Regions from separate parts of the Methylobacterium sp. ARG-1 genome, predicted to be linked through region 4. Evidence: predicted binding sites of a transcription regulator. Region 4 holds the regulator's gene; each other region holds the start of a gene.
What was found. Region 4 encodes LexA, which represses DNA repair genes until DNA is damaged. Its sites were predicted from a motif close to TGTTCNNNNTGTGTTCNG; they were not measured.

Region 1: the regulator LexA is predicted to act here: its motif matches at 1,973-1,990, upstream of AKJ13_RS12570 (UvrD-helicase domain-containing protein).
Region 2: the regulator LexA is predicted to act here: its motif matches at 939-956, upstream of parE (DNA topoisomerase IV subunit B).
Region 3: the regulator LexA is predicted to act here: its motif matches at 1,386-1,403, upstream of dinB (DNA polymerase IV).

The regions. Positions count from the first base shown of each region.
Region 1 is NZ_LHCD01000011.1:10,479-13,456, forward strand. Features, by position in the region: gene AKJ13_RS12570 (UvrD-helicase domain-containing protein) at 1-1,962, opposite strand, end outside; gene AKJ13_RS12575 (AsmA-like C-terminal region-containing protein) at 2,138-2,978, shown strand, end outside.
Region 2 is NZ_LHCD01000001.1:358,294-361,271, reverse strand. Features, by position in the region: gene parE (DNA topoisomerase IV subunit B) at 1-844, opposite strand, end outside; gene AKJ13_RS01730 (hypothetical protein) at 1,173-1,361, shown strand; gene topA (type I DNA topoisomerase) at 1,407-2,978, opposite strand, start outside.
Region 3 is NZ_LHCD01000054.1:6,929-9,906, forward strand. Features, by position in the region: gene rimO (30S ribosomal protein S12 methylthiotransferase RimO) at 1-1,297, shown strand, start outside; gene dinB (DNA polymerase IV) at 1,426-2,508, shown strand; gene AKJ13_RS28490 (hypothetical protein) at 2,755-2,978, shown strand, end outside.
Region 4 is NZ_LHCD01000001.1:324-3,301, forward strand. Features, by position in the region: gene AKJ13_RS00010 (hypothetical protein) at 29-244, shown strand; gene AKJ13_RS00015 (hypothetical protein) at 263-718, opposite strand; gene AKJ13_RS00020 (biliverdin-producing heme oxygenase) at 808-1,413, opposite strand; gene lexA (transcriptional repressor LexA) at 1,703-2,422, shown strand; gene AKJ13_RS00030 (ComEC/Rec2 family competence protein) at 2,416-2,978, opposite strand, start outside.

The DNA of each region.
Region 1 (2,978 bases), on a different contig from region 4:
GAACCGGGACGGGATGGTCGAGGACCACAGGCCGTGGATCCGCCGGTTGACCGCAAACGACAGCTTAGCGCGCTTGCGCGCCCGGGTCAGACCCACATGGGCGAGGCGCCTCTCTTCTTCCAGACCGGCCCGGCCGCTCTCGTCGAGCGCCCGCTGGTTGGGGAACAGGCCGTCCTCCCAGCCGGGGAGGAACACGGTGTCGAATTCCAGCCCCTTGGCGGCGTGGAGCGTCATCAGCGAGACCCGCTCGGCACCCTCGGCCTCGGAGGCCTCCATCACCAGGGAGACGTGCTCCAGGAAGGCCGCCATGTCGGGGAATTCTTCCATGGAACGGACGAATTCCTTCAGGTTCTCCAGGCGGCCGGCGGCGTCGGCGGACCGGTCCTTCTGCCACATCTCGGTGTAGCCGGATTCCTCCAGGATGGTCTGGGCGACCTCGCTGTGCGGCTGCGTCTCGATGAGGCGGGCCCAGCGGGAGAAGCTCTCGGTCAGCGCCCGCAGGGTCGCGCGGACCCGGGGCTTCAGCTCGTCGGTCTCGCACAGGCGCTGGGCGGCGATCAGCAGCGGCAGGCGGTTGGCGCGGCCGTAGGTGTGGAGCTGCTGCAGGGTGGCGTCGCCCAGGCCGCGCTTGGGCGTGTTCACGATCCGCTCGAAGGCGAGGTCGTCGCTGACATTCATGGTGACGCGCAGGTAAGCCAGCGCGTCGCGGATCTCGGCCCGCTCGTAGAAGCGCGGGCCGCCGATCACCCGGTAGGGCAGGCCGAGCTGGACGAAGCGATCCTCGATCTCGCGCATCTGCGCCGAGATCCGCACCAGCACGGCGATCTCCGAGAGGGGATGCTGCTTGGCCTGCAGGGATTCGATCGACTCGGCGAGCTGGCGCGCCTCTTCCTCGGAATCCCAGGCGCCGGTCACGGTGACGCGCTCGCCCGGCTCGTCCTCGGTGCGCAGGGTCTTCCCCAGCCGGCTCTCGTTCTTGGCGATCAGGCCCGAGGCGGCGGCCAGGATATGGCCGGTGGAGCGGTAGTTGCGCTCCAGGCGCACCACCACGGCGCCCGGGAAATCGTGCTCGAAGCGCAGGATGTTGTCGACCTCGGCGCCGCGCCACCCGTAGATCGACTGGTCGTCGTCGCCCACGCAGGCGATGTTTTTTCGTGATTGCGCAAGCAGCCTGAGCCACAGGTACTGGGCGACGTTGGTGTCTTGGTACTCGTCCACCAGGATGTAGCGAAAGCGTTCCTGATAGCTTTCGAGGATATCTTTGTTCTCACGCCAGAGCTTGAGGCAAAGTAACAAAAGATCGCCGAAATCGACGGCGTTGAGCGTCGCGAGCCGGGCCTGGTAGGCGGCGTAGAGCGCGCCGCCCTTGCCGAACGCGAAGGAGGTCGCCTCGCCCGGCGGCACCTGCTCGGGGCCGAGGCCGCGGTTCTTCCAGCCGTCGATCGTGTGGGCCAGAGCCCGGGCCGGCCAGCGCTTCTCGTCGATGTTCTGGTCGGCGATCACCTGCTTCATCAGGCGCAGCTGGTCGTCGGTACCCAGGATCGTGAAGTCCGACTTCAGCCCCACCAGCTCGGCATGGCGCCGCAGGATCTTGGTGCCGATGGCGTGGAACGTGCCGAGCCAGGGCATGCCCTCCCCGGCCGGGCCGATCAGCGCGCCGATCCGGTGCTTCATCTCCCGGGCGGCCTTGTTGGTGAAGGTCACCGACAGGATGTCGTAGGGGCGGGCGCGGCCGGTGGCGATCAGGTGGGCGATCCGGGTGGTCAGCACCCGGGTCTTGCCGGTGCCGGCCCCGGCCAGAACCAGCACCGGACCCTCCGTCGCCTCGACGGCGCGGCGCTGCTCGGGGTTGAGCCCTTCCAGATAGCTGGCGGCGTCCCGCCGGAGGGCGCCCATGGCGCGGGCGGCGATGGAGGTCGGAGCGCCGTCCCCGGCGGGCTGCGCGTGCGGGCCATTCTGCATTCCGCCTCCCTGGACCAAATCGCGAACGGCGTCGAGGGTGTTCAGCTCGGCGCGGCCCTCTGGCGCCGTCCGGGACTTATCGTGCTATGGCCGGTCGCAGGTTGCCCAGGGGGGCACGCGACGGCGGGGCATCACGGTGCCGCGACCGCGCGGGGTGGTTCGCGGAACGGTGAGCGTGCGTGATCTTCTGACCGCGCTGGCGGGCGCCGTCATCCTGGTTCTCGTCGCGGCGCTGGCCGTCCCGCCCGTCATCGATTGGCAGGCCCAACGCGGCCTCGTCGACCGGGCGCTCGCCCGGTCCCTGGACGTTCCGGTCCGGACCGACGGCCGAATCGAGGTGCGGCTCCTGCCCTCGCCGCGGCTGCGCATCGACCGGCTGCATATCGGCACCGACCCGAACCGGCCGACCCTGGATGCCCGCTTCGTCAAGGCCGAGGTCGCGCTGGCGCCGCTCCTGAAGGGCGAGTTCCGCTTCACCGAGACGCGGGTGGGCCGCGCCGAGATCAAGCTCCCGGTGGCGGCGAGCGACGCCGTGCGGATCCCGCCCGACCTCGGCGAGGCCCTGCGCGCCCGCGACTTCGCCATCGAGGACCTGCACGTCCAACAATTCCTCGTGACCACGCAGGTGCCGGCCACCGGCCGGACCGACCAGCTCTATGTCCAGGACCTGCACCTGCAGACCCCCGCCCTGATCGGGCCGTGGCGGGTGGAGGGCACGAGCGGCGGCGTCCCGTTCCGGGCGGTCAGCGGCACGCCGGGGGCCGACGGGCGGCTCGCCGTGAAGATCGTGGGCGGGGGCGACGCGCATCCGCGCTTCGAGGCGGATGCGCGCCTGGGCCTCGTGCCCAACGATGCCGACGGGACGACGCTGATCGAATCCGAAGGCTCGGCCCGCCTCGTGGTCGGGCCGCCGACCCAGGCGGCCGGCCCCTATCTGCCGTTCTCGCTGGGCGGGACGTTCAAGGCCCGCGGCGCGCAGGTGCGGTTCGAGGGTGTCGAACTCGCGATCGATCCGG
Region 2 (2,978 bases), 360 kb from region 4:
CCTTGCCCTCGATGTCCCGGGCGAGGTAGTCGCGCAGCCCGGCCGGGAACCGGTGCACCGCCTCGGCCGGCACATCCTCCAGGCCTTCGAGCAGGGCAGGGGCGCAACGCCAGCGGATCTCGACGCCGCCGAACAGGTAGGCCTTCGAGCGCGCCATCTTGAACAGGCGGCGCGGGTCGAACTTCAGCGAGCCGAAGATCTCGGCATCGGGGTGGAAGCGCACCCGGGTGCCGCGCCGGTTCTGCACCCGGCCGACCAGCTCCAGCGCCCCCTGCGCGTGGCCGCGGGAGAAGGTCTGGCGGTAGAGGGTCTGGTTGCGGGCGACCTCGACCTCGAGGAGATCGGACAGGGCGTTGACCACCGAGATGCCGACGCCGTGCAGGCCGCCCGAGGTCTCGTAGACCTTCGAGTCGAACTTCCCGCCCGCGTGCAGCGTCGTCATGATGACCTCGAGCGCCGACTTGCCCGGAAATTTCGGGTGCGGGTCCACCGGGATGCCGCGGCCGTTGTCGGTGATCACCAGCGAGCCGGTTTCCTCGAGCTCGACCTCGATGAAGCTGGCATGGCCGGCCACCGCCTCGTCCATGGAATTGTCGATCACCTCGGCGAAGAGGTGATGCAGCGCCCGCTCGTCGGTACCGCCGATATACATGCCGGGCCGGCGCCGGACCGGCTCCAATCCCTCCAGCACCTCGATGTCGGAGGCGGTGTAGCCGGCCTCGGGCTCGGCCGCCGCGATAGTCGGCACGGAGGCCGATTCCGCGAGCCGCCGCCGCGGCTCCGTCGGACGCGGGGCCGGGGGCTTGCTGCCGGGCCCGAACAGGTCGCGCGCCGGATCGCTCACGCGCGGCCTCCGCGAACGCGGCGCATCGGCCGGCTCGGTGTTGGGCAGACGGGCGTTGGATCGTGCAGCATGCGCCTTCATCCCCGCATCATAGCGGAACAAAACAGAAACATCCAGAGCGTTCGGTGCGTCGCCGAACCGTCTTCACCATCGCATGCTGCGCCGCCGCGAGCGAGTGGCGCGGCCGGCCCGGCGCGATGAGGCCGTCATCGCGACGTTGCACAATCGTGGGTTAAGGCTTCCTCAGCTGCCGCCCGGATCGGAACCGTGCGGCTCCGGCCGCGTTTGTCCGGGAAAGAGCTTGACCGTGGTCAGGGAGCCGCCGTCGATGAGCAACGCCGCGATCGAGGCCCGCCGCCTCACCCTGATCCGTTTCGAGCGCGCCGCAGGCACCGTCTTCGGGTGCGACGAGGAGACGGCCTGCGTGCCGCCCGCCCGCTTCCTGGTGAACGGCCTGACCATCGCGCTGGCGACGGTCGCCACCGCCCTGGCTGCGACCATCACCTATCTGGCTTAACGCGAAGCGTTCGCGCCAAGTCTTCGAAGGGATCGGGCGCGGCTCTCAGCCGGCACCCGATTTCTTCGCCGGGCTCTTCTTGGCTGCCGGTTTCTTCGCGGGGGCCTTCTTGGCCGCCGGCTTCTTGTCCGCGGCCGCCGTCCGAGCCGGCGCCTTCCGGGCCGATGTCCGCTTAGCCGGCTTGCCGCCACCCGACGCACGCTTGGCATTCACCAGCGCGATCGCCTCGTCGAGGGTCAGCGCCTCGGCATTCATGGTCTTCGGCAGCGTCGCGTTGATCTCGCCGTCGGTGACGTAGGGACCGTACTTGCCGGCCTTGACCACGAGGTCGCGCCCGCTCGTCTCGTCCTTGCCCAGCGGCCGGCCCGGATCGGCCGCCGGCCGGCCCCGGCCGCCGCCCTGCTCCTTGGCGACGATCAGGTCGATGGCGCGGTTCGCCCCGACCTCCAGCACGTCGTCGTCCTTGCCGAGATTGGCGTAGGTCTTCCCGTGCTGCACGTAGGGTCCGAACCGGCCGAGATTGGCCAGGATCGGCTCGCCGGTCTCGGGGTGACGCGCCACCTCGCGCGGCAGCGACAGCAGCGCCAGGGCCTTGTCCAGATCGACCGAGGAGGGGGAAAGCCCCTTCGGCAGTGAGGAGCGTTTCGGCTTCGCCGCGTCCTTCTCGGTGGATGCCTCGCCGAGCTGAACGAATGGCCCGAACCGCCCATCCCGGATCGTCACCGGCATCCCGGTCACCGGATCGTTGCCCAGCACCCGGACGCCCGGCTGGCCGCCTTCGGCCGAGGAACCGTCACCGTCGCCGTCGACCCCGGAGGCCGAGAGCTGGCGGGTGTACTTGCACTCGGGGTAGTTCGAGCAGCCGATGAAGGCGCCGAACTTGCCGAGCTTCAGCGAGAGCTGGCCCGTACCGCAGACCGTGCAGGTACGCGGGTTCGAGCCGTCGCCCTTGTCGGGGAAGATATGAGGGCCGAGCAGGCCGTTGAGCGCCTCGAGCACGTCGGTGACGCGCAGTTCCTTGGTCTCGCCGATCGCCGCCGAGAAATCCCGCCAGAAGTCGCGCAGCACCGCGCGCCAGTCGATCTCGGCGTTGGACACCCGGTCGAGCTGGCCCTCGAGATCGGCAGTGAAATCGTACTCGACGTAGCGTCGGAAGAAGCTCTCCAAAAAGCCGGTGACGAGCCGCCCCTTGTCCTCCGGCTGCAGCCGCTTCTTCTCGATCTTGACGTATTCGCGGTCGCGCAGCGTCTGGAGGACGGCCGCGTAGGTCGAGGGCCGGCCGATACCGAGCTCCTCCATGCGCTTGACCAGGCTCGCCTCGGAATAGCGGGGCGGCGGCTCGGTGAAGTGCTGGGTCGAGGTGATGCGCTCGCGGGTGAGCGGGTCGCCGGCCTTCATGGGCGGCAGGCGCTTGCTCTCCTCGTCCTCCTCGTCGTCCTTGCCCTCTTGGTAGAGAGCCAGGAAGCCGTCGAACTTCACGACCTGGCCGGTGGCGCGCAGGTCGATCCGGCGCGGGCCGACATTCGCCGTGACGTCCACGGTGGTGCGCTCCAGCTCGGCCGATTCCATCTGGCTCGCCATCGTGCGGGTCCAGATCAGGTCGTAGAGCTTGGCCTG
Region 3 (2,978 bases), on a different contig from region 4:
AATCTCGTTCGTCTCGCTGGGCTGCCCCAAGGCCCTGGTCGATTCCGAGCGGATCCTCACGCATCTGCGCGCGGAGGGCTACGAGCTGGCCCGCCGCCACGACGGGGCGGATGTGGTGATCGTCAACACCTGCGGGTTCCTCGACTCCGCCAAGGCGGAGTCGCTGTCGGCGATCGGCGAGGCCATGGCGGAGAACGGCCGGGTGATCGTCACCGGCTGCATGGGCGCGCAGCCGGAGGAGATCCGCGAGAAATACCCCGACCTGCTTGCGGTCACCGGGCCGCAGGCCTACGAATCCGTGGTGGCGGCGGTCCACGAGGCGGTGCCCCCGGCCCACGACCCGTTCCTCGACCTCGTGCCGCCGCAGGGGATCAAGCTCACCCCGCGCCACTACGCCTATCTGAAGATCTCGGAGGGGTGCAGCAACCGCTGCAGCTTCTGCATCATCCCGTCCTTACGCGGAAACCTCGTCAGCCGCCCCGCCGCCGACGTGCTGCGCGAGGCCGAGAAGCTGGTCAAAGCCGGCGTGAAGGAGCTGCTGGTCGTCTCGCAGGACACCAGCGCTTACGGTGTCGATGTCCGCTACAGTGAGAGCCCGTGGCGCGACCGGAGCGTGCGGGCGAAGTTCTACGACCTGACCAAGGAGCTCGGCGAGCTCGGGGCCTGGGTGCGGCTGCACTACGTCTACCCCTACCCGCACGTGGACGAGGTCATCCCGCTGATGGCCGAGGGCAAGATCCTTCCCTACCTCGATATGCCGCTCCAGCACGCCAGCCCCGCGGTGCTCAAGCGGATGCGCCGGCCCGGCAACCAGGAGCGCCAGCTCGACCGGATCCGCAGCTGGCGGCAGACCTGCCCGGATCTCGCGATCCGCTCGACCTTCATCGTCGGCTTCCCCGGCGAGACCGAGGCCGAGTTCGAGGAGCTGCTGGCCTGGCTGCAGGAGGCCAAGCTCGATCGCGTCGGCTGCTTCGAATACGAGCCCGTGGCGGGCGCCACCGCCAACGCGCTGGGCGACCTCGTGCCGCCGGCGGTGAAGGCCGAGCGCAAGCGCCGGTTCATGGAGACCCAGAACGGCATCGCGCTCCGGTTGCAGCGGGCGAAGGTCGGCAAGCGGCTGGCCATGATCGTCGATTCCGTCGAGGGCGGGATCGCCAAGGGCCGGTCCAAGGCCGACGCCCCCGAGATCGACGGCACCGTCCACGCCGCCTTCCGGCGCCCGGTGCGCCCCGGCGACATCGTCACCGTGAAGATCGACCGGGCCGACGCCTACGACCTCTACGGCAGCGTGACCTGACTTTTTTCGGACCTGGTCTTCGGATTTGGCGCGATCCCCTGTGCGCCATCGGGCCGGACCGGTTGACCCGGCATCCGGCCAGGGTGTCTGGAACAGATCAGGAACTCGAGCCGGACCCCGAGGCGGCGATGGATTCGGAGGTCGCGCTCCGCAAGATCATCCATATCGACATGGACGCGTTCTACGCCTCCGTGGAGCAGCGCGACGATCCCGCCCTGCGCGGGCTGCCGCTCGCCGTGGGCGGCTCCCGGGAGCGGGGTGTGGTGATGGCCGCGAGCTACGAGGCGCGCCGGTTCGGCGTGCGCTCGGCCATGCCGTCGGCCACCGCCGGGCGGCTCTGCCCGGACCTGCTGTTCGTGAAGCCGCGCTTCGAGGTCTACCGGGCGGTCTCGGAAGAGATCCGGGCGGTGTTCGCCCGACACACGCCGGTGATCGAGCCCGTGGCCCTGGACGAGGCCTATCTCGACGTCACCGAGAATCTCCTGGGCCTTCCCACGGCGACGGCTGTCGCCAAGGCGATCCGGGCCGAGATCCTGGAGCGCACCGGCCTCGTCGCCTCGGCCGGGGTCTCGTACAACAAGTTCCTGGCCAAGGTCGCCTCCGATTACCGCAAGCCCGACGCCCTGTTCGTGATCACGCCGGCCATGGGTCCGGATTTCGTCGCCGCCCTGCCGATCGGCCGGTTCCACGGGGTCGGGCCGGTCACCGAGGCAAAGATGAAGCGGCTCGGCATCGAGACCGGAGCCGATCTGCGCGCCTGGGATCTGGAGCGCCTGCGCGAGGCCTTCGGGTCGGCCGGGGCCTATTACCACGCGGTCGCCCGCGGGCTCGACATGCGGCCAGTGCGCGCCCACCGGGTGCGTAAGTCGATCGGGGCTGAGACCACCTTCTCGGAGGACACGGCCGCCTTCGACGTCCTGGCGGCGCGGCTCGCGCCGCTGTTCGACAAGGTCTGGGCCGGGGCGGATGCCAAGGGGATGCGGGCTCGGACCGTGACCCTGAAGCTCAAATTCTCGGATTTCGCGCAGGTCACCCGGGCGAAGTCGCTCTCCGTCCCGGTGGCCGACCGGGCCGCCCTCGAGCGAATCGGCCTGGACCTGCTTGCCGGCCTGTTTCCCCTCCGGCGCAGCGCGCGGCTGATCGGGATCGCGCTCTCGGGCTTTGAGCACGGGGAGGAGGCGGAGCCGCTGCAACTCGGGCTGGGGCTCTAAGGCGCGCGTCCGGGCCGTCGGGACCGGAACGATGCGCCGGGTTCCCGGTGTCGCATTATCCTTTTTCCCGAGGGCCGGACACCACCTTTCGGAATGATGCTCCGATCCGTCGCAGGCGCACCATGGCGCTCTGCCGCGTCCAGTGTGCGGTGCCACACGTCGACTGCGGCTTGGCAACCACAGATGGGGGGCATCCCGTGCGGTCGGGGATCGCCCGAACCGTGCCCGAATCAAAGGATCCGCCCCATGTCGAAGCCCTTGTCCCTGGCCCTGACGGCAGCTCTGCTGCTGAGCGTGCCGGCGGGCACCGCCCGCGCCGACAACACCACGTCGTTCGGGGCCGCCAATGCCGCCCTCCTGCGGGGCTACACCGCGAGCCCTCCGCAGCTCTACGTTTCGTCGGGCAGCCCGGGCTACGGCTTCCTGAGCGACGGGACCGCCCCCACCGATGCGATCACCGCGCCGCAGCG
Region 4 (2,978 bases):
CGGGTCTGGCAGGTAGGAAGAGGTTGTGATGACCAAGAGCACGGATCGCGGCGGGGGCTGGAGCCTCCAGGCGAGTGCCGTCCCGGACGGGGTGCGGCTGGAACTCGCCCTCGCCGACCTCGGCGGCAGCCCGGTCACGGCGGCGATCGTGCTGGACCGGTCGGAGGCCCGCGCCTTCGCCCGCGCCCTGCTGGCGGCGGCCGGTGATGCCGCCGAACGCACGTTTCCGAAGCCCGGAACCTGACCGGGCGCGCCTAAAACATCACTGCTGGTTCAGGCCCGGATTGCGGCCGGGCAGGCGCGGCACCACCGTGCCCCGCTTCTCGATCGGTCCATCGCAGGCATAGGCGAACTCGCTCTTCTGCGGGTCGAACACCGTCTCGCCGGTGATCCGGCAATCCTCCCGCACGGTCTCGTCCAGATAGGCGCGGGCGGCGGTGCGGAACCGCTTCACCCGGCTCGCCGCCGGATCGGGATCGATCCGCACCTCGCTGAGATTGCAGCCGGCATATTCGCGCAGCGCGTTCGAGACGATCAGCATCCGGCGCAGCTGCCGGTTGTCGTAGACCTCGTAGGGCTCCTTGCAGCCGATCGTGACCACCTGCGGGGTGAGCGCGACGTAGTTCCGCGAGATGTACGAGAATCCGGTGGTGCAGCCGGCCATTGCCAGGCCGAGGGTCACCAAGCCGATGGGCAGCAGAGCCGCGCGCCGTCGCATCCTCGTCATCCCAAGCCCAGTTCCAGCCCCGTGGCGCATTGAAACGGCCCCGCTTGACCAGTCAATGCGTTTGTCGCCCCGACCGGCGCTCAGCCCCCGAACGCGTCCCCGACGAGCCGGTGCACGTACCGGAACGCCTCCGTCGCCCCGGCTGCGGCGCGGGCCTCGCCGTCGCCCGCGAGCGCGATCCGGTCGAGCGCGGTGGTGAATTGCCGCCAGTGCAGCCCGCGACCGTCCGGATGCCCGGCGAGGTGGCGGGCGCCGTGGCCCTCCGAGAGGCCGAGCTTCCGGGCTTCCTTGATCAGGATGGCCGCGCCGAGATTCGAGCCCTCCGCGACGTAGAGCCAGCCGAGCCCGGCCACGGGATCGATCGCGTCCCCGTCCTCCGCGGCTACGTCGGGGATCCGGCCGGCCACGTCGCGCAGATCCTGCGCGATCAGGGCGAGACGGCGCCTCCCGTCGAGATCGGGCAGGACGAAGCCCAGCGCGCCGTCGCGATAGAGCGGATCGACGCGTGTATGGAATCGGTATTGGACCTGCAGGAACAGCGCGTACCGTTCGAGGCTCGCGAAGGGCTGGCGTGCCATGACCCGCCGGTCGAGCTGATCATGGGCCGCTGCCGTCGCAGACCGCAGGCGCTTCACGCGGCTGCCCGGTTCGACAATATCGGATGTTGAGACGTCCATTCGACCCATGTCTTGATGGGGCACTCGACCGTTCCAGGCGGTCGAGGCCTATTCTGTCCGGGGCGAGGTCGGGACCTCGCCGTCCGGCACGAACCTTCATAGCGTCCGGACCATTCGATGCGATTCAGGTCACCGTGAGGCCGATGGGCAGAGTGCGCAGGCTTGCGCGACAGGGCGCGTCGGCCCATCAAGCTTGGCCGGATCAGGCTTGCGGAACACTTGCGGAACGTTTAACGTGTTCGTGATTTGTTTCCGAGGCCGCGCCGATGCGGTCCGCCAAGCCGCGAGTCCCCCGTCGATGCTCACGCGCAAGCAATTGGACCTCCTGCGTTTCATCCAGAGCCGCATGCAGGAATGCGGCGTCCCGCCCTCGTTCGACGAGATGAAGGACGCCCTCGATCTGAAGTCCAAGTCGGGCATCCACCGGCTGATCACGGCCTTGGAGGAGCGCGGCTTCCTGCGGCGCCTGCCGAATCGGGCGCGGGCCATTGAGGTGATCCGCATTCCCGAGAGCCTGTCGCAGGCAGCCCCGCCGCCCGCCGAGCCCCGCCGCTTCACCCCGAGCGTGGTCGAAGGTGGCAAGTCCAAGCTGCCGCCTCAACCCGCGACCACCCGGATGATCGATGATGGCGGGCGCGCCATCTCGATTCCGGTGATGGGCCGGATCGCGGCCGGTACGCCGGTCTCGGCGATCCAGAACCAGAGCCACGCCATCACCATGTCGCCGGACTTCCTGGCCGGCGGCGAGCATTACGCCCTCGAAGTGCGCGGCGATTCGATGGTGGATGCCGGCATCCTAGACGGCGACCTCGTGGTGATCCGCAAGCAGGACACGGCCAATACCGGCGACATCATCGTGGCGCTGATCGACGACGAGGAGGCCACGCTGAAGCGCCTGCGTCGCCGCGGCTCCTCGATCGCCCTGGAAGCCGCCAACCCGGCCTACGAGACCCGCGTGCTGGGTCCCGACCGGGTCCAGATCCAGGGCCGGCTCGTCAGCCTCGTCCGCCGCTACTGAAGCGGCTCGGTCGGCGCGTCGCCGGGCGTGGCGTCGGGACCGGCAGCGTCGGGCTCGGGCGGGATCGGGGTGCCGGGAGCGGGCGTTTCGGTCCGCTGCTCCGGTGACGGCCCAGCACCGGGGGACGGTCGCCAGGGAACGGAGCGGCCCTCATCATGGGCATAGCGAACCGTGAATCCCTCGCGGTCGGCCCGAAGGGCGACGGCGCCGTGGGCGGCGAGCGCCCGGCGGTCGATCACCAGTGGTGCGTGGCAGGTCGGCGGCGCGGCGAGCCGGGTAATTAGCACCGCCGCCCGGGCGCAATCCTCTGCGAAGGCGCGCCGGTCGCGGACCAGGGCGATGGCGCGGCCATCCGGCAGGCGCGCGGTGCAGCCGAGACGGTCGCAGCGTCCGCTCTGCGCGACACCGCCGATCACGGTTTTGGCCGACCGGCCGTCGCCATCCGCCTTGAGCCACTGCTCCAGCACGAAGGCCGAGGGGCTGCCCAGCGCCGCCAGGCGCCCATCGGTCCCGCGCACGGCCGCACCGCCGCCCTGCCGGTCGATATAGAGGTCGA